DNA from 3 places in the Tardiphaga sp. OK245 genome. Region 2 is predicted to be linked to each of the others. Evidence: predicted binding sites of a transcription regulator. Region 2 holds the regulator's gene; each other region holds the start of a gene.
What was found. The regulator LexA, encoded in region 2, represses DNA repair genes until DNA is damaged. The targets are predictions, from matches to a motif close to TGTTCNNNNTGTGTTCNG.

Region 1 (6,839 bases), on a different contig from region 2:
GGGCGCGCCGAGATCTCATCATGCAGGCGCTTTACGTTGGGGAATTGGGCAAAGCCCTCGTCGCCGAGAATGAAGTTGGTCATCCGCACCCAGCCCCAGACATCCATGTCGACGATCGTGTAGCTGTCACCGACCATATATTGACGGCCGGCGAGGCGGTCGTTGAGCACGCCGAGATGGCGCTTGGCTTCGAACTGATAGCGGTTATGCGCATAGTCGATCTTCTCCGGCGCAAAATGCTTGAAGTGCACGGCCTGGCCGAAAAACGGACCGACGCCGGTGGCGACGAACATCAGCCAGGACAGCATCTCGCCGCGATTGGCCGGGGTGTTGGCGGGCAGGAATTTGCCGGTCTTCTCGGCGAGATAGAGCAGGATGGCGTTGCTGTCGAACACCTTGACGCCATCGTCGTCGATTGCAGGCACCTTGCCGTTCGGATTGATCTTCAGGAAGTCCTGGTTGAATTGCGCACCGGTGCGGGTGTCGATGGCGATCGGCTCATAGGCTAGGCCGGCTTCTTCCAGAAACAGCGCGACCTTGGTCGGGTTTGGCGACCCGTTGAAGTAAAACTTCAGCATCTCAAATCTCCCTGGATTTTGTACGTCAAAGCACGAGGCGGGGCCGCTGATGCGGACCGTCGTCTCGTGCTTGGAATTCAGGGGAAGTGCAAGCGATGTTTTGACGATGGCCGGGCGCATGCGTCCGGCCGGTGGCATGGGCGGGGGCGTTTAGACCGCGCCCATCTCGCTGCGGATTTCGGCGCGGAGTTCGTCGATCAGGCGCAGGCCCTTCTTGGTCTCGACGTGCCAGAACGTCCAGCCGTTGCAGGAGGCCGAGCCCTGGGCCATCGCGCCCATGCGATGGATCGAGCCGACCTTGTCGCCGAACATGATGGCGCCGTCGGCGCGCACCAATGCGCCATGACGCTTCTTGAGATCGACCAGCTTGGTGCCGGGCGAGATCATGCCGCGCTCGACCAGTTCGGAGAATGCCACGCGGGGCGCGCTGCGGGCGGTCATAAACGGCGCCAGCGTTGCTTCCGGCAGCGGCTCGATCGCAGCGATGCGTGCTTCGGCAGCGGCGGCGTAGTCGCGGTCACGCTCGAAGCCGATGTAATTGCGGCCAAGGCGCTTGGCGACGGCGCCAGTGGTGCCGGTGCCGTTGAACGGATCGATCACGAGATCGCCGGGCTTCGACGATGACAGCAGCACGCGGGCGAGCAAGCCTTCCGGCTTCTGGGTCGGGTGAACCTTCTTGCCGTCCGAGCCCTTCAGGCGTTCGTCGCCGGTGCAGAGCGGGATCAGCCAGTCGGAACGCGCCTGCACGTCTTCATTGGCGGCCTTGAGGGCTTCGTAATTGAACGTATAGCCCTTGGCGTTCTCATCGCGCGCAGCCCAGATCATGGTCTCATGCGCATTGGTGAAGCGACGGCCGCGGAAATTCGGCATCGGATTCGATTTGCGCCACACGATATCGTTGAGGACCCAGAAGCCGAGATCCTGCATGATCGCGCCGACGCGGAAAATATTGTGATAGGAGCCGATGACCCACAGGGTCGCCGACGGCTTCATGATACGGCGTGCGGCGAGGAGCCACGCGCGCGTGAAGTCGTCATATGCGGCGAATGACGAGAACTTGTCCCAGTCATTATTCACCGCATCGACATGGGATTCATCGGGGCGCTTGAGATCGCCCTTCAGCTGCAGATTGTACGGCGGATCTGCGAACACCAGATCGACCGACCCTGCCGGGAGTTTTGACATCTCTGCGACGCAATCACCAATGACGATGCTGCTGCTCGGAGAGGTTTCGAAGTGAGAGCGGGGCGCCCTTGCAGACGCCCCGCGACGCGAAACAACCATGACTCAATTACTCTGACTCAGGCGACGCTGTCGGCGACGCGGGACTAAACAACCGACAGGCAGACATTGACCGGGCAAAGTAAAAATCGACTTAATTGGTAACGAGTTCGAACTAGGCAAGTTTTGCCGGGCAGGTTAATGCTTAATGGAATGGAAATTTTGCGCTGCAATTGCGTTATGGTGTTCGGATCGCGTCAAACCGGTCTAAAATGCTGCGACTTGAAATGAAGGAATTACCTCATGCGTTACGATGACTTCCGTCGCAGCGACAATATCGACGACCGTCGTGACGATAGCGGCGGCGGATATGGCGGCGGAGGTGGCGGTGGTTTCGGAATTCCGGGCGGTGGCGGTGGTCTCGGCATCGGCACGGTGATTGTGCTTGGCCTCGTTGGTTGGGCGTTCGGCATCGATCCGCGCATCTTGATCGGCGGTGCAGAAATTCTCACCGGCGGCCAGCAGGCGCCGACCTATCAGACCGATCGGCGCTCGACGCCGACGAAATCAGGCGCACCCACCGACGAGATGGGCAGCATGATCTCCGGCGTGCTCGGCGAGATCGACGATCGCTGGGACGAAATCTTCAAGGAGAGCGGGCAGAAATATACCGGGCCGCAGATCGTGCTGTTTCGTAATGCCACCAATGGCGGGCGCTGCGGCAATGCGCAGTCGGCGATGGGGCCGTTCTACTGTCCGCCCGACAAGAAGATCTATCTCGACACCGGCTTCTTCCGTCAGGTCGAAACCAAATTCCGCGGTTGCTCGGGCAATGCCTGCAAATTTACCGCGGCCTATATCATTGCGCATGAAGCCGGCCATCACATTCAGAACCTGCTCGGGATCATTCCGCGCGTGACACGCCTGCAGCAGCAGGCCGGCAGCAAGGCTGAGGCCAATCTGCTGCAGGTCCGCGTCGAGTTGCAGGCCGATTGTCTGTCGGGCGTCTGGGTCAATCGCGAATCGAAGAAGCGCCCCGGTTTCCTCGAAGCCGGCGACATCGATGCTGCGCTGCAGACCGCGTCCGCCATCGGCGACGATACGTTGCAACGTCAGGCACAGGGCCGCGTCGTGCCGGACTCGTTCACGCACGGTTCTGCCGAACAGCGCAAGCGCTGGTTCATGACCGGCTATCAACAAGGCACCGTGCAGGCCTGCAACACATTTGCGACGGATCGGCTGTAGTGATGGAGCCTGATGCGACCAAGGCCTTCGTGCCGCTCAACATCGCGGTACTGACGATCTCCGATACGCGCTCGCTTGACGACGACAAGTCCGGTGCGACGCTGGCGGATCGGCTGACATCGGCCGGTCACACGCTGGCGAAGCGAGATATTGTCACTGACGATGTCGAGGCGATCCGGACGATTGTGCGTGCATGGATCGCCGATCCCGGTGTTGACGCGATCATCACGACCGGCGGCACGGGCTTCACCGGCCGCGATGTCACGCCGGAAGCCATCGAGCCTCTGTTCGAGAAGCGGATGGATGGTTTCTCGATTGCGTTTCACATGCTGAGCCACGCCAAGATCGGTACCTCGACGATTCAGAGCCGCGCGACTGCTGGTACCGCCGGCGCGACACTTATCTTCTGCCTGCCGGGTTCGCCCGGTGCCTGCCGCGACGGCTGGGACGGCATCCTTGCCGCGCAACTGGATTATCGCACGCGGCCCTGCAATTTCGTGGAGATCATGCCGCGGCTCGATGAGCATCTGCGACGCCCGAAGGCGAAGGGCGCGTCGGTCTAAAGCACCAGTTCCCAGGTCTCGCCGATCAAATCCTGCCCGAAACTGCGATGCGGCTCGGTGGCGGCCAGCGCGAAACCTGCATCCTGATAGATTTTTCGCGCAGCGCCGAGATTGCTCTGGGTCCAGAGCGTGATCCTGCGATAACCGCATTGCCGCGCAAAGGCGATGGATTCCGTCACCATTCGCTGGCCGAGCTTTTGTCCACGCGCCTTGGGGTCGATCAGCAAGAGTCGAAACTTGGCGACGTCGTCGGATGCCTTCACGAGAAACAGGGAGCCGACGGGCGCGCCATCCATCTCGGCGATCCAGCAGCGTTCGCGCGTGGCATCGCATGATGCGAGGAATTCTGCGGCGATGTCGGCTACCAGCGCCTTGAAGGATGCATCGAACCCGTATTCGGCCGCATAGAGCTCGCCGTGACTGCGGATCACCCAGTCGATATCGCCAGGCTGGAGATCGCGTAGCACTGCAGGCCGAACGGCATCGGGGGCTTGGGCGGCCATGGTCAGGCGACGATGATCCGGCTGCGCAGCAATGTGCGTGAGGAGCGGCCGAGCTGGCGCAGCAGCCGCGCTTCGGAGCGCCGGGCATCGGGTGCGTAGCCCCCGAGACGGTCGTAGTGTTCACGTGCAATCAGCAGACCTTGATCGGCCTTGGGGCCTGTGATCATCCGGACCAGGTGCTTCAGGCCATCGCGAAAATTGGTCTCGTCATAGGGCGAGCGCGCATAGCGGAAAATGCCCGCGCGGGGGCGGTTGCTGGTCGAGACGCGCTGGATGAATTGCTGGGTCTCCTCGATCCAGCCGGCATCGAGCACGGCGCCGGCATGGAGAAACATTAGCCAGGGCGAGCGCGCCTGCTTGGCGCCGGCGGCCATTGCCGCGGCGCGCGAGCCCTGCGAGGTCAGGAAGCCGCAGCCCGCGACATCGGCGACACGTTCGATGACATCGGTGCCAGCGCGATCGACCAGCAGCACTTCGCGGATCACACCGGCAGCAGCGCCCGGTACCAGCGCTGCCAGTGTGGCAACAGCGGGCTGTTCGACGCCTTCGGTGGGGATGATCACGCTCAGCATGGGTGTCGGATAATACCTCTCAACAACGGGGTGGCCGCGTTATCGTTTCGTCATAGTCTATGCGGCACCGGCGGCTGCTGCAATTTCGGGGCGGTTCGACTTTCGGTCGCCTCTCTGAGGCGGCGGGAGAATGCACAGTGCCCCGGCCGTGTGCCACTCTATTTATGTTCTTGCTTTGTTCCATGCGTGCGCTATCGTGGCTTCATGAGTCGCCAGATCGCTGCCCTCAAGCACCCGCCGGTCCCGGCGCCCTCCGATAAGCCGGCGGGTGCGCTTTCCCCTTTTCCCGAGATCGCGGTGGCGATCGACCAGCAGCGGCGACGCGGCCGCGGTGCCCAGTCCAACGACAGCGGGCGCTACGAGGCCGAGGCCCGGGTCGCCTTTGATGACGGCTGGCAGAGCCTCGATGAATTGCCGCCGTTCAAGACGACTGTTGCGACGGACACCGCGCGCAAGGTCATCACGCGCAATGAATCGCCGGATATCGGCTTCGACCGTTCGATCAATCCCTATCGCGGCTGCGAGCATGGCTGCGTCTATTGTTTCGCGCGGCCGACCCACGCCTATCTCGGTCTCTCGCCCGGGCTCGATTTCGAATCCAAACTGTTCGTGAAGCCCGATGCGCCGGCGCTGCTTGAGAAGGAGCTGGCCGCCGCCGAATACGAGCCGAAGATGATCGCGATCGGTACCAATACCGATCCGTATCAGCCGATCGAGCGCGAGCGTCAGGTGATGCGCGGCATTCTCGAAGTGCTGGAGAAGACCGGTCATCCTGTCGGCATCGTCACCAAGTCGGCTTTGGTGACGCGCGACATCGATATCCTGGCGCGGATGGCGAAGCGCAATCTGGTCAAAGTGGCGTTGTCGGTGACGTCACTCGATCCAAAGCTCGCGCGCACCATGGAGCCGCGCGCGTCGACGCCGTCGAAGCGGCTGGAAGCTTTGCGGCAGCTATCCGAGGCTGGCATTCCGACCACGGTGATGGTGGCGCCGGTGATCCCCGCGCTGAACGACAGCGAGATCGAACGGATTCTCGATGCCGCCGCGCATGCCGGCGTCAAGGAAGCTAGCTACGTTTTGCTGCGGCTGCCGATGGAAGTACGCGATCTGTTTCGCGAGTGGCTGATCGCGAATTATCCGGATCGCTATCGGCATGTTTTCACGCTGATCCGCGAAATGCGCGGTGGCCGCGATTACGACTCGCAATGGGGCACGCGCATGAAGGGCACCGGACCGATGGCCTGGATGATCGGTCGCCGCTTCGAGATCGCCTGCACGAAGCTTGGCCTCAACAAGCGTCGTTCGAAACTCACCCTCGATCATTTCGAGAAGCCGGCCGGTGCCGGTCAGCAACTGAATCTGTTCTAACTCCGCAGGTCTCGCAGCGTACGGAGTGGTGGAGAGGGGACGTTGGCAGGAAACCAGAGCCTGCCAACGTCCCTCTTTTCGATCTATAGAGTGAGTACAGGAGTGACACGCATGACGATGACGAAACCACCGGCGCTGATCGCGCGCATGACGGTAATCACGCTGGGCGTGGCGGATATGCGCAGGAGCATTGCCTTCTACGAAGCGCTGGGCTTTACGCGAAAGGCCCGTGCCTCTGGCGATGCAATTGCCTTTTTCGACACCGGCGCCAGCGTCCTCGCGCTGTTTCCATGGGATCAACTGGCGCAGGACGCGACATTGCCTGACCATCCAAGGCCGCAGGCGTTTCGCGGCAGCACGCTGGCGTGGAATTGTCGCTCCGAAAGCGAGGTCGATGCGGTGCTCGCTTTCGCCGTTGATTGCGGCGGTTCGCTTTTGAAGCCGGCGCGCAGGACCGACTATGGTGGCTATTCCGGCTACTTTGCCGACCCGGACGGGCACGCATGGGACGTGGTGACGGCACCGGGGATCGAGGTCGGTGATGACCGGCGGGTGCATCTGGACGATTAAGGCCCGACCTGAATAGCGGGCACGATTCCGAGTTCCCGGTTGCGCTGTAGGGGCTGCTTCAGCACGATCCTCCGATGATTCGGGATGAAAAGAAGAAAGCGCCGGCCAAGCCGCGCAAGATCGTGGTCGCGCCGAGCTTCACGCGCGAGCGCGCACTGCTCAAGAAAGGCATCTGGCCGGTGGCTGGTTGCGACGAGGCCGGGCGTGGTCCGCTCGCAG
Region 2 (6,839 bases):
CGCCGGACGGCCGCAAGGTCAAGGCGACGATCCATTGGGTGAGCGCCGCAGATGCCGTGCAGGCGGAAGTACGCGTCTACAATCAGCTGTTCGCCGATCCGCAGCCCAATGCGACCGAGTTCGCATCACAGCTCAATCCGGACTCGCTGGAGACGCTGACCGGCGCCATGCTGGAGCCGGCGCTGGCGAGCGACAACACAAGCGATGTCGTGCAGTTCGAGCGCCAGGGTTACTTCTGTCGCGACAAGGATTCAGCGCCGGGCAAGCTGATCTTCAACCGCACCGTCGGTCTGCGCGACAGCTACGCCAAGCTCGCCTGAGCAACCCTAGAGATTAGTTTTCGTATTCTGCATCCGTTCCGCTAGTCGCCGCTTGCCCTTCCGATAGCATTCGGAAGGACAAGCTTGGCGTGCGGGCGTTCGATGGCGCGGGGCGGAGATCAGCAACAGCGGCGGGGCCGGGCGGGTACAGCGACCACATGGCCGCCGCCGGCCAAGGCAGGCGTCGCTGTCCCGTCACCGACGTCATCAACGTCGGGCTTCGAGACGCTCTGGACGTGGGTGCGGGCCGAAGCTGGTCCCGGTCGCTTGCTGCCCTGGGTGCCGATCGCTTTCGGCACCGGCATCGCGCTGTATTTTGCCGCTGAGCATGAGCCGGTGGCCTGGGTTGCCGCTGCGACGGCAGGCCTTCTTTGCGTAGCTGCATTTTTGCTGCGGCGGCGGCGATGGTTTCCCTTGATCTTGCTCATTGCGGCCATCGCGGCGGGCTTCGCGATGGCGGCCACGAAAACCGCGCGTGTGGCTCATGAGGTTCTGGCGAAGCCGCTCTATTCCGTTGCGCTTACCGGCTTCGTCGAGACCCATGAGGAGCGCGAGCGAACCGACCGCTTCGTGCTGCGCGTTGCCACGATGGACAGCCCGCGCGCCGCACCGAAGCTCACTCGTGTGCGGCTGTCGGTGAAGAAGGGCACGGCGCCTGCCGTCGGCAGCTTCGTCGAATTGAAGGCAAGGCTGCAGCCGCCGCTGTCGCCGCTCCGGCCGGGTAGCTACGACTTCGGCCGCGATCTGTATTTCCAGGGGATCGGCGCGTCCGGTTTTGTGATGGGCGGCATCAAGGCGGTCGATCCGCCGATACAGCCGAGTGTGGCGTTACGCTATTCGGCGACCATGCAGGGGCTGCGCGACGCCATCGACGCGCGGATCCGCACCGTGCTCTCGGGCGATAGCCGCGCCATTGCCACGGCGCTGCTCACGGGCCGCCGCGATGCGATTTCGGCTGACGTCAATGATGCGATGTTCATCTCCGGCCTCGGTCATGTGTTGTCGATTTCTGGCTATCACATGGCCGTGGTCGCCGGCGTGGTGTTCTTTGCGATACGCGCACTGCTGGCACTGATCCCTGTCCTGACGGTGACATTCCCGATCAAGAAAGTCGCAGCGGCTGCGGCGTTATTCGCAGCACTGTTCTACCTGCTGTTGTCAGGTGCTGAAGTCGCGACGCAGAGATCGTTTTTCATGACGGCCGTCGTGCTGATTGCAGTCTTGGTCGATCGCCGGGCGGTGACGTTCCGCACCCTGGCGGTGGCGGCAATGGTCGTGCTGATCGTGGCACCCGAAGCGCTGGTGCATCCGAGTTTCCAGATGTCCTTCGCGGCGACGTTGGGGCTCGTCGCATTGGTGCAGATAGGCATGCCCGCGCTGTTTGCCTCGCCCGATCATTCCGCGACCGCGCGCGTGGCACTATGGGGTGGACGCGAGATCGCGATGCTCGTGCTGGCTTCGCTGGTCGCGGGCCTCGCCACCACGCCCTATGCCGCATTTCATTTCCATCGCGTCACGCCTTATGGCGTCGTCGCCAATCTCCTGGCGATGCCGGTGGTCTCGGCGCTGGTGATGCCGGCGGGTATTCTTGGTTTGGTGGCCATGCCGTTCGGCTTTGACGGTGTGTTCTGGCGGCTGATGGATGTCGGCATCCAGTGGATGATCGTGGTCACGCAATGGGTCGCAGCCTTGCCCGGTGCCATCGGCCGGATGCCGGCCTTCGGCACCGGACCGCTGATATCAGCCAGTATTGGCATCATCGTGCTCGGATTGCTGCGCACGCCGTTGCGCTTCGCGGGGGCTGGCGTGCTGGTGCTCTCGATTGTCTGGGCATTGCTGGTGAAGCAGCCGGATGTGCTGATCTCGGGTGACGGTCACAGCGTTGCGGTACGGGGCAGGGACGGGCATCTCCATGTGATGCGCAGCGCCAAGGATACATTTTTGCTGAAAGAGTGGCTCGCCGGCGATGCCGATGCGCGTCTGCCGACCGATGCCTCCCTCAGCCACGGTGTGTCCTGCGACCGCGACGGGTGCATCACGGCGCTGGCCGATGGCGCTTTGGTGGCGCTGGTTTTACAGCCGGATGCCTTCACAGATGATTGCGAGAAAGCGGCGCTCATCGTCACGACGAAACAACCGCCGAGGGATTGCAGGGCGCTGGTGATCGATCAGGATCGCTTGCAACGAAATGGTGCGGTGAGCCTGCAGCGAACCGCCAACGGCTTTACCATGGATGCCGTGCGACCGCGTGGCCTGGACCGTCCGTGGTCGCGCGCAATTCCCGATGAGCCCCAGCATGATCTGATCCCAAACAGTCGTACGCCACAAAATCGGCCGGTGGATGCGACGCCGGCGGAAACCGATCTTCAACCCGAAGATCAATAATCCGCCGGGCGCAAATCTCAGTAGCGGCGATACAGGCCGATCAGCTTGCCCTGAATGCGCACCCGGTTAGGCGGCAGGATGCGGACTTCGTAGGCGTCATTCGCAGGCTCCAGCGCGATCGACGCGCCGCGGCGGCGGAAGCGCTTCAGCGTGGCTTCCTCGTCGTCGATCAGGGCCACCACGATGTCGCCAGTGTCGGCGCTTTCGTTGCGCTGGATCAGCACGGTGTCGCCATCGAGAATGCCGGCGTCCTGCATGGAATCGCCGCGCACTTCGAGCGCGTAATGTTCGCCGGAGCCGAGCATGTCGGCGGGCATGCTGATCGTGTGGCTGCGGGTCTGCAGTGCCTCGATCGGCGTACCTGCCGCGATCCGGCCCATCACCGGGATGGCAACTGTGCGGCCATTGTCATCATCGCCGCTGTTGCTGGCGATGCTGGCGGCGGAACGCACCTTGCCAAGCGTGCCTTCGATGACGCTGGGCGTGAAGCCGCGGCGCCCGGTGCCGCCCGTGACCGGCGCGCCGAGCTCTGGCAGCTTGATGACTTCGATGGCACGGGCGCGGTTGGGCAGACGGCGTATGAAGCCGCGTTCTTCCAGCGCCGTGATCAGACGATGGATGCCGGACTTCGAGCGCAGGTCGAGCGCATCCTTCATCTCGTCGAAGGACGGCGGGACGCCGGCTTCCTTCAGCCGTTGATCGATGAATCGCAGGAGTTCGTATTGTTTGCGCGTGAGCATCTGAAGCCATCCTCAGTTGACGGTGTCGGCCGCCGCGTGCGTTTCAAAGGGCCTTCGAACGGTGAGCCTCAATCCTGAGACGATCGTTCGAAGATCGGTTGCGCGAGTTCGGGCACTCTCAAACTACTCAAAGCCACAGAATCTCGAAACAAATCATGAACGAACACTATATGTTCCATATGTGTTCTGCAATGCTTAATTTGCCGTCAACAGAATGCACGTTGAGGGAGGTTTGAGGAGGCTGTTCCTCACCAGTCGTCGATCCTCGACGGACATGGAAAATGCTTCCGCGGTCGCTTGGGCTACGCGGACGTCATGCGCCCAATGGGCGGCGGCGGAGTCGTGGAGCCGGTGGCCAGCGAGCGCTGAACCATGATCGTGTCGGCCCAGCGGCCGGAGCGATAGGCGACGCCGGGCAGCAAGCCGACGCGGGCAAAGCCGAAGCTCTCATGCAAGCCGAGCGAGGCCGTGTTGTCGGCATCGATATAGCCGATGATCTGCCGGAAGCCGGCGGCTGCGCAGACATCGATCAACTCGCGCATCAACAGCCGGCCGATGCCCCGGCCGACATGACCGTGGTGGATGTAGATCGAATGCTTGACCGTGTAGCGATAGGCCGGTCGCTTCCGAAACAGCACCACATAGGCGTAGCCGACGACCTCGCCGCCTTGCGTGGCGACGAGGTGCGGGAACCGTTTGCTGCGCAGGTTCTTGCGCCGGTCTCTGAGATCGTCGGGCTGCGGCGTGTCGGCGTCGCTGACGCCTTCCTCGACGCCTTGCCGGATGTGCCGGCGATAGATCGCCAGCATGGCATCGACGTCGGTGTCGCGTGACGGTCGGATGACGACCGGCTGTTCGAGTTCCGTTGGCAAATCTGGCTCCTTACGTGCTCCCTATTCGGAGACCACGTAAGTGTAAAGTCGGATCCGGCCATTGGCGCCGACCTTGCGGTAGATGCCCTGGATTTCAACGTCGAAGCCCGGGAATGTGTTGAAGCAGGTCTCGAACATCCGGAGATAATCGATCATCGGCTTTGACCGTTCGGTGAGCCGTTCTCCGGGGACGATCGTGGCGATGCCGGGCGGGTAGACCACGAACGGCGTCGTCGCGACGCGCCCGAAGATCTCGTCGATCGGGAGGTAGTCGACGTCGTTACGCACCAGACAGCGCGCGGCATCGTGGGGTGACATGGCAATCTCCGGCAGATGGTCGGCGGAGAATTGCTTGGTCTGGAGTTCGCTCACATTGGCCTCGCGGAAGAACCGGTGCATGTCGCCGCAGAGATCCCGCAGGCGTATGCCCGCATAACGCGCCGGCCTGCGCCTGGCGAATTCGGGGATGACATCTTCCAGCAGCGCGTTGTCGTCATGAAACTTCTTGAAGGCGACAAGGCCCGATATCAGCGTGCCGGCCTTGCTGGCCTCCACGCCGGGCGTCAGCAGGAAGAGCAGCGAGTTGAGATCGTTCTTCTCCGGCACGATGCGATTTTCGCGCAGGAACTGCGCGACCACGGGCGCGGGGATGCCGTGTTCCGCATAGCCGCCGGTGGTGCGGTCGAAGCCGGGTGTCAGTACCGTCAGCTTGTTGGGATCGGTCATGGTGAAACCGGCTTCCATGCCGGGGAAGCCATGCCAGGCGGCGTCAGGCGCGAGCTGCCAATAAGCCGGATTGGTGGCCAGCTGGTCAGTGCCGATGCTTTCCCACGGCACATTGTGAACAGCGCCTTCGCTGGCTGCGTCGGGAATCGCGACGCGCTCGGGCACGAAGGGTTCGAAGAACCAGCGACGCTCGGCGCGGGTTTCCTTCTCCTCGAATTCGCGGCGCACAGCGCGCATCTTCTTGCGCAGTTCGATGCCGAGCCGGATCGTATCGTCCCACAACACTTCGCCGGAGCGGCCCTTCATCATCTGCGCGCCGACATCCAATGATGCGAACAGCGGATAGAACGGCGAGGTCGAGGCGTGCTGCATGAAGCTTTCGTTGAAGCGCCGATGCTCGACGCGGCGCTTCTGCCCGCGGATGTGGCGATCCTTCATGTGGATCTGCGACGCCTGCGAGAAGCTCGCGAGCTGCTTATGGGTCGACTGCGTCGCGATGATACCCGGCGAATCCGGGCCGAGCTCCTTGAGCCCCATGGCGAAGCGGCCGGCATAGAGCGGGTGGAATTTCATGAAACCCGCCCATGCTTCGTCGAACAGGATGTAATCGCAGAGATGGCCGATACGCGCGATGATCATCTCGGCGCTGTAGATGGTGCCGTCATAGGTGCACTGTTCGACCACGGCGACGCGGAACGGGCGTGGACGCTTCCAGGCCTCGGGATCCGTGACCAGCGGATTGATACGGATGCGCTCGCGCAGCGCGTCCTCGTCGAGCGCATCCCAGTTCATCGGGCCGATCAGGCCCCAGGGATTGCGCGTCGTTGGCACATAGATTGGCACACCGCCTGAGATCATCAATGCGCCGTGCAAGGCCGCCTTGTGGTTGTTGCGGTCGAACAGCACGAGGTCGCCATCGGTGACCAAAGCCGATAGTGCCACCTTGTTGGAGGTCGAGGTGCCGTTGAGCACGAAATAGGTTTTCTCCGCCCCGAAGATCTGCGCTGCTTCCTTCTGCGCCTGCAGCGCAGGGCCCTCATGAGTCAGCAGGTCGCCGAGATCGAGCACCGAATTGTCGAGGTCGTCGCGAAACACGGCTTCGCCGAGATGTTCCATGAACACGCGGCCGATCGGGCTGCGGCTGTAGAACACGCCGCCATTGTGGCCCGGGCAGGTCCAGAGCTGGTTGCCTTCCTCGGCATAGTCGACCAAAGCGCCGAAGAACGGCGTCTTCAGCGTCTCGGCATATTGCTTCAACCGGCTGATCAGATTCTTGGCGATGAAGGGTGGGGTTTCCTCGGACAGGAAGACATAGCCATCGATGAAATCGAGCACTTCGACCGGGACGTCTTCAAACCGCTTGCGACGGATCAGCAGGATGATGGGGAAGTCCAGGCCCCGTTTACGCATCAGGTTGATCAGCGCCGCGGTCTTGCCTTCGAGGCCCTTCTTGCCCCAGTCGACCACCATGCAGCCGATCGCCGCGTCGGTCTGGACCGCGATCGTTGCGTCTTCGAGCTTGCGCGCCTTGACGACCTCGAAGCCGGAACGCTCGATCTCGTCGACGATCTGATTGAGGCGAATGCCCTCGAGATCGTCGGCGTCGAATGTTGGCATCGCAAACAGGAAATTGAAGCGTTTGAAATAGTCCATTTGTGCACCGATCTTGTTTCGCAGCGATGTCTCGCTGCGTTACGTGACAATTCAGTGACTGAAGCCGCGTTAAGGTATCTCAGTCAGAAAAAAGCTCAGAGAACATGCCGCGCGGCGGAAGTTCCGGTGGCCCGGCATCCCAT
Region 3 (6,839 bases), on a different contig from region 2:
GCCAGATGCCGGGCTCCACGATCAGCGCCACGCCACCGGTCGCCGTGAATTTGATGGCATTGCCCGCGAGATTGAGCAGCACCTGGCGCAGGCGCGCCGCATCGCCCATCACTGTCAGCGGCAGTCGCTCGTCGACATAGGCCGCGATTTCGAGATTGCGGGCCTGCGCACGCGGCGCCAGCAATTCGGTGATGTCCTCGATCAATCCGGCTAGTGCAAAGGGTCGATGTTCCAGATCGATCTTGCCGGCCTCGATCTTGGAGTAATCCAGCAGCTCCTCGATCAGCGACAGCAGCGCATCGCCGGAGGTCTTCATGGCCTTGGCGTAAGTGGTCTGTTCGGGTGTCAGCGGCGTATCGAGCAGCAAGCCGCTCATGCCGAGAATGCCGTTCAGTGGCGTGCGGATTTCATGGGACGCCATCGCGAGGAACCGCGACTTGGCTCGGTTGGCGGCATTGGCATGGTCGCGTGCCTCACCGAGGGCGCGTTCGGTCTGGGTACGGTCAGTGACATCGCGGCCGACGCATTGCAATTCGGCGGGCTGGCCCGCATCGATCCGCACCAGACCTTCGCGCCAGGCGATCCAGAGCGGACCGGTCGCCGTGGCGATCTTCTGATCGTGCATGCTGGTGCCGTTGGGCTCGTTGGCGATATCGCCCTGCTCCAGCAGCGTGAGTTCGAAGTGGCTGCCGATCAATGCTTCGCGCGATTGTTCCGCCAGCGCACAATAAGCATCGTTGACGAAGGTGATGCAGCCTTCGTTGTTGCGGATCACGATCAGGTCGCCTTGTGCCTCGAACAGGCTGCGCGCGCGCTCTTCGGCTTCTTTCAATTCCCAGTTCCGGTCGACCAGGGCTTCGTTATGCGCAGTCAGCTTGCGCATCCGTTTGCCCATGAAGCGCATGCGGATGCTCATGGTGGCCAGGGCGACGCAGGCCAGCGCGAACAGGAAGCTGGCGCCGATTGCAAAAGCGTGCGGGTCGTAACCGGAGTCTTTCGAGGTCGAACCTGAGATGAAACCATAGGCGCCACCGAAGGCAGCCGAGAACATCACGAAAGAGCGGATGACGAAAGCAAGCCACGGAAAACGGCGCGCGAAGCGGCGGAAGTAGACCTTGATCCGGAAGACACCTTTCGCCACAGATCAGCACTCCGGCTTGGTCACATCATGGCTCGCGATTGCACGCGAATACAGGCCGCGATCAGGCGATCGCAGATGTCGGAGACAATGCGGGGATGTTGTTGCCAAGTGCTTGCGTGACGGCAGTTTTGAATTTGCCGGCACAGATATGGTTGATGAAGCGTTAATCCTCTTCTTAGAGGTTGGCCGCTGCCATCCGCGCCGGGCTGCGGCTGTGGGCACCGACGATCAGCGCAGCGGCATCACGCGCCGTGAAGCTGCGTGACTTCACAAAGATGCGGTAGTCGGCGTCACCCTGCTCCGACAGGTAGATGATGGGCTCTGACGTTGCCGATGTCTCGGCAATACCGATGAAACGCGTCGCAGCGGTGACGGGACAGGCATCGGGTTCCGCTGCATCGGCATCATCGAGCACGACAAAGTCGGCGGTTTCGGCGCTATCGACGATCTGCACACGGACGGTCGCCTGCAGGGGATCGTTGGTGAAGCTGACATGCGATCGCGCCTGCCAGGGCATGACGGCGATCTGGACGGTGGTCTCACCGGTGGAGATGCAGGGATGCGTTCCGCTCACGAGATCGCCGCGGGCGAGAAAGGCTGCCAGCGCCAGGGGAATCGTCGAGGCTAAAATCTTGAAACGCAGCATGACACGGTACTCGCCCTGGCCCCGCAATGCGGGGTTATGGTGAGCAGAGCGTAAACAAAACTCGTTACTATCGCGTTGACGTCCACATCAGGGGCGTTGCCGGAAATTCACGCCGCGCGGCGAACGTCCTCCGCCAGCGCGCGATAAGACAACGCCTCGGCCAGATGCAGCCGCCCGATTTTCTCGGCGCCGTCGAGATCCGCCAGCGTCCGCGCCACGCGCAGTACGCGGTGATAACCGCGCGCGGTCAGTCGCATCGTTTCGGCGGCATCGCGCAACAATATCAGCCCCTGCGCATCCGGCTGCGCTACCGTTTCCAGCACAGAGGCGGGCGCGGAGGCATTGGTATGTGTGCCCGGCAATCCCGCCGCCGCATAGCGCATGGTCTGCAGATCGCGCGCGGCGGCGACACGCGCCGCGACTTCGGCGGAACCTTCCGACGGTGGCGGCAGAATGAGATCCGCCGCGGTCACCGCCGGGACTTCGATGCGCAGATCGATGCGATCCATCAAGGGGCCCGAGATGCGCGCCTGATAATCCGAGGTGCAGCGATCGATGCGGCCACGTTTGCAGGAGAAGCCCGGCTCGAAAGCGTGACCGCAGCGGCATGGATTCATCGCAGCAACAAGCATGAATCGCGCGGGATAGGTGACGCGGTGATTGGCGCGCGAGACCGCCACCTCGCCATTCTCGAGCGGTGCGCGCAGCGAATCCAGCACGCGCGGATCGAACTCCGGCAGTTCATCGAGAAACAGCACCCCCTGATGCGCCAGCGAAATCTCGCCCGGCCGCGCGCGCAGGCCGCCCCCTGTGAGTGCGGCCATGCTCGCGGAATGATGCGGCGCGCGGAACGGCCGGCGTGAGGTGAGCGCACCGTCCTTGATCTCGCCGGCCACCGACGCAATCATCGAGACTTCGAGCAGCTCCGCCGGCGACAGGGGCGGCAGGATCGACGGCAGCCGCGCCGCCAGCATGGATTTGCCGGAACCTGGCGATCCCGCCATCAATAGATGGTGGCCGCCGGCGGCAGCGATCTCCAGCGCGCGTTTGGCGCTTTCCTGTCCCTTGATGTCGCGCAGATCCAGCAGCGTTTCCTCACGCGCATGTATCTTCGGCTGCGGCCGCGACAGAACCTGCGTGCCCTTAAAGTGATTGGCGATCTGGATCAGCGACGTCGCGGCGATGATCTGGATATCGGGACTGGCCCAGGCGGCTTCTGCCCCGCAGTCCGCCGGACAGATCAATCCTTCGTCGCGCGCATTGGCGCCGATCGCGGCCGGCAGTACGCCGGCCACGGGAGCGAGCGAACCATCGAGACCGAGTTCGCCGAGTACGGTAAAACCCGCCAATGCATCCGGCGGAATCGCGCCGATCGCAGCCATCAATCCGAGTGCGATCGGCAGATCGTAATGACTGCCTTCTTTCGGCAGATCGGCGGGCGCGAGATTGACGATGATCCGCCGCGCCGGCAGCGCCAGACCCGAGGCAACCAGCGCGGCACGCACCCGTTCGCGTGCTTCGGACACCGCCTTGTCAGGCAGGCCGACGATCAAAAAATTTGGCAGACCGGGCACGACCTGAACCTGCACGTCGACCGCGCGGGCCTCGATCCCCTCAAAGGCTACAGTGGAAACTCGTTGAACCATGCCGCCCTCATTCGAGATGAGAGCGTAACCTAAGGTTGCTTCTACTTCAAGAACAATCAGTGAACGAAATGTAGCGGTAAAGTATGCTGGTTTTGGCTGAAGTCGGCCATTGGCGTAGAAAATCTTAAACACGTCATGCAAAGCATCCTATGAGCTTCGAGACGAAGACCGGGTGCCCGCAGATGTCAGATCGCTTGTCGATGCCGCCAGACGCTCCGGATGACGCCGACCTGATCGCTGCGCTGAAGGCGCAGATCGAAGCTCAGCAGGCCATCATCGATCAACAGGCTGCTTCGCTGGCGCATAGCCGGAAGATATTCGATCGCTCCTCGGCGGCAGCGCGAATCGGCGTCTGGGAATGCGACCTCTCCGATGAATCGCTGGTCTGGACCGATGTTGTCTATGACATCTTCGATCTACCGCGTGGCTCGACGCCGATTCGCGAGGAGGCGCTCGCCTGTTATCCCGAAGAATCCGTCAGGGAACTGACGAAGCGGCGCAGCAAGGCCATCGAGGATCGCACGGGCTTCAGTCTCGATGCGGAGATCATCACCTTCAAGGGCAACCGGCGCTGGATCAGGATCACGGCCACTGTCGAGTCGGTCGATGGCGTTGCCGTCCGCATCTTCGGCATGAAGCAAGACATCACCGAAGAGAAAATTCTGGCGGATCGCAATCGCTATCTCGCCGAATTCGATACGCTGACCGGCCTTGCCAATCGCAGCCAGTTTCAAACCAAGCTGTCGCTGTTCGATGCGGCGTCGGCCATCAAGGTGAAGCCGTTCGGCGCGCTGCTGTTGATCGATCTCGATGAATTCAAGCCGGTCAATGACTGTTTCGGCCACGCAGCGGGCGATGCCTGCCTGACCGTCGTTGCAAATCGAATTCGCAACATCTGTGCCGGTGCGGAACTGGTCGCACGACTCGGCGGTGACGAATTCGCGGTTCTGCTGGGGCCTCACGCGGAATTCGAGGAAGCCTCGGAGACGGCGCGTGCGATTGTCACGCAGTTGGGACTGCCGATTGATCATCGCGGACAACAGTTGCGGGTTGGCGCATCGGTCGGCATCGCGCTGGCCGATAACTGCACGTCATCGCAATTGGCAGCCATGGCCGATTCGGCGCTTTATGCGGCGAAGGATGCCGGACGTGGCACGTTCCGGATCTACAAACGCGGAGCGGAGAGACGTCCGAGGGACGCCTCATCCGCGGCGTAAGGATAAATTGCTGCGGAATTCCTGCGGCGGTCACTGTCTCAAGATCGCCGCAGGAAAGTCGCAGGATTTCCGCTAGAGATTCATCACCATCGGCTCGGCGATATAGCGGAAGCCGTCGCCTGATTTCACCACATGACCATAGCCCGGCCACGCGAAGTGATAGGACATCACGGCGGTCTTGTTGGCTGCGAGCATGTCGAGCATCTTCACCCGCGTCGCCGCCGCCATCTTCGGATCGGAGTCATAGGCGAACTCCATCCGCGGCTTCTCCAGCAGCAGCACCTGATGATGGGTGAGGTCGCCGAGGAAGGCGAAAGATTTCCCGTCCGACTGGATCATGAACATGTGGTGGCCGAACGTATGGCCAGGTGCATGCATGGCGGTGACGCCCGGCAGGAACTCCTGGCCGTCCTTGAAGAACACCAGGCGATCCTTCACCGGCAGCAGGTTCTTGCGCGCATGGACGATGAAGTCCTTGAGCGGCGAACCGAGCTTGCCTTCGTCGGTCCAGAACTTGAAGTCTTCCTCGCTGAGATAGACCTGCGCATTGGGAAATAGTGGCTTGTCATTGGCATCGACGATGCCGCCGATATGATCGATATGGGCGTGCGAGCACACCACGGCATCGATATCGCCGGGCTTGATACCGGCTTCGGCCATACTTTTCTGCAGGCGACCCGTGGTGTTGCCGAACAGTCGCGACGTGCCCATGCCGGTGTCGAACAGGATCAGTCTGTCGCCCATGTTGACGATCGGCGCGTTCTGTTCGAGCACGACATTGCTGCTGCTGAGGAAATTATCCGTCAGCATCTTCTGCACGTCTTCCTTGGGTACGCCGACGAATGTGCCGGAGGGATCGCCGAGCGGCAAAGGTCCGTCGGAGACAACGGTGACTTCCGCGCTGCCTAACATGAAACGGTGGAAGTAGGGCGCCTGTGTGCCGAGCTTTGGTGCCTTGGCCGATGCGCTGCCGATGAGGCCGGGAGCGAGAAGATTTGCGCCCAAACCAGCGCCGAGCGAGAGCAGGGACCTTCGCGAAACTTCTGAAGTCATGCGTTTCTCCACTGATATGCTTTTGCTTGCCGCCACATGTAGCGGGCCGCCCGATTGGTCAAGCGTGCATCAACATGCTGCGCTTGCCGTCCATGACTGGCAAGCAAAAGCAGTGGGTGAAGAATTGTGACGAATGGAATTCAATTGCTGCGTCAAGCATTGACGCAACACAGCGAATGACGTGGACGGAGTTTACTTCCGCTTCGCTTCGATCACGTCCCAGACCCGCGCCGCGACATCCGGTCCGCCAAGCTTGGCGATGGCGCGAATGCCCGTGGGCGACGTCACGTTGATCTCGGTGAGATTGCCATCGATCACGTCGATGCCGACGAACAGCAGACCGAGATCACGCAGTGCCGGTCCGACACGTTCGCAGATTTCGCGCTCACGCGGCGAGAGTTCGGTGGCCTTGGCGGCGCCGCCACGCACCATGTTGGAGCGCAAATCGTCTTCAGCCGGCACGCGGTTCACGGCACCCGCGAATTCGCCGTCGATCAGGATGATGCGCTTGTCACCATGCTTCACTTCGGGGAGGAAGCGCTGGATGACCCACTGCTCCTTGAAGGTCACGGAGAACAGATCGTAGAGCGAACCGAAATTCATGTCCTGCGGCAGCACGCGAAACACCGCTGCGCCGCCATGGCCATGCAGCGGCTTCATCACCACAGCGCCATGCTCGGCGCGGAATGCATTGATCTCGTCCTTGTCGCGCGAGATTAGCGTCGGCGGCATCAGGTCCGAGAAGCCCATCACGAAAATCTTCTCCGGCGCGTTGCGCACCGAGGCCGGATCATTGATCACCAGCGTCTTCGGATGAATGCGCTCGAGCAGATGCGTCGAGGTGATGTAAGCGAGATCGAATGGCGGGTCCTGGCGCAGCAGCACCACGTCGAAGGATTCCATGCTGGTGCGGGCGGGTTCACCGAGCGTGAAATAATCGCCTTCGACGTCACGCACCGACAGCGATTGCACCGGCGCCACCACATCATTGCCGCGCAGCGAGAGCTTGTCTGGCGTGTAATAGGACAGTTTGTGGCCACGCTTCTGGGCTTCCAGCAGCATTGCGAAGGTCGAATCGCCCTTGTGATTGATGCGCGCGATGGGGTCCATCTGGACGGCGACGTTCAAGGTCATGC

Region 1: the regulator LexA is predicted to act here: its motif matches at 4,848-4,865, upstream of BLW80_RS21525 (PA0069 family radical SAM protein).
Region 3: the regulator LexA is predicted to act here: its motif matches at 3,482-3,499, upstream of BLW80_RS10135 (YifB family Mg chelatase-like AAA ATPase).

The regions. Positions count from the first base shown of each region.
Region 1 covers NZ_FNWZ01000004.1:610,318-617,156, reverse strand. Annotated here, with positions in the region: gene BLW80_RS21555 (glutathione S-transferase family protein) at 1-578, opposite strand, end outside; gene BLW80_RS21550 (site-specific DNA-methyltransferase) at 729-1,862, opposite strand; gene ypfJ (KPN_02809 family neutral zinc metallopeptidase) at 2,103-3,044, shown strand; gene moaB (molybdenum cofactor biosynthesis protein B) at 3,047-3,607, shown strand; partial or broken gene BLW80_RS21535 (GNAT family N-acetyltransferase) at 3,604-4,080, opposite strand; gene BLW80_RS21530 (glycosyltransferase) at 4,113-4,682, opposite strand; gene BLW80_RS21525 (PA0069 family radical SAM protein) at 4,887-6,050, shown strand; gene BLW80_RS21520 (VOC family protein) at 6,162-6,620, shown strand; gene rnhB (ribonuclease HII) at 6,695-6,839, shown strand, end outside.
Region 2 covers NZ_FNWZ01000003.1:787,244-794,082, reverse strand. Annotated here, with positions in the region: gene BLW80_RS16320 (glutamine--tRNA ligase/YqeY domain fusion protein) at 1-320, shown strand, start outside; gene BLW80_RS16315 (ComEC/Rec2 family competence protein) at 423-2,705, shown strand; gene lexA (transcriptional repressor LexA) at 2,723-3,445, opposite strand; gene BLW80_RS16305 (GNAT family N-acetyltransferase) at 3,748-4,317, opposite strand; gene BLW80_RS16300 (Orn/Lys/Arg family decarboxylase) at 4,339-6,696, opposite strand.
Region 3 covers NZ_FNWZ01000002.1:728,258-735,096, forward strand. Annotated here, with positions in the region: gene BLW80_RS10125 (ATP-binding protein) at 1-1,141, opposite strand, end outside; gene BLW80_RS10130 (hypothetical protein) at 1,317-1,787, opposite strand; gene BLW80_RS10135 (YifB family Mg chelatase-like AAA ATPase) at 1,895-3,433, opposite strand; gene BLW80_RS10140 (diguanylate cyclase domain-containing protein) at 3,616-4,650, shown strand; gene BLW80_RS10145 (MBL fold metallo-hydrolase) at 4,723-5,703, opposite strand; gene gshB (glutathione synthase) at 5,896-6,837, opposite strand.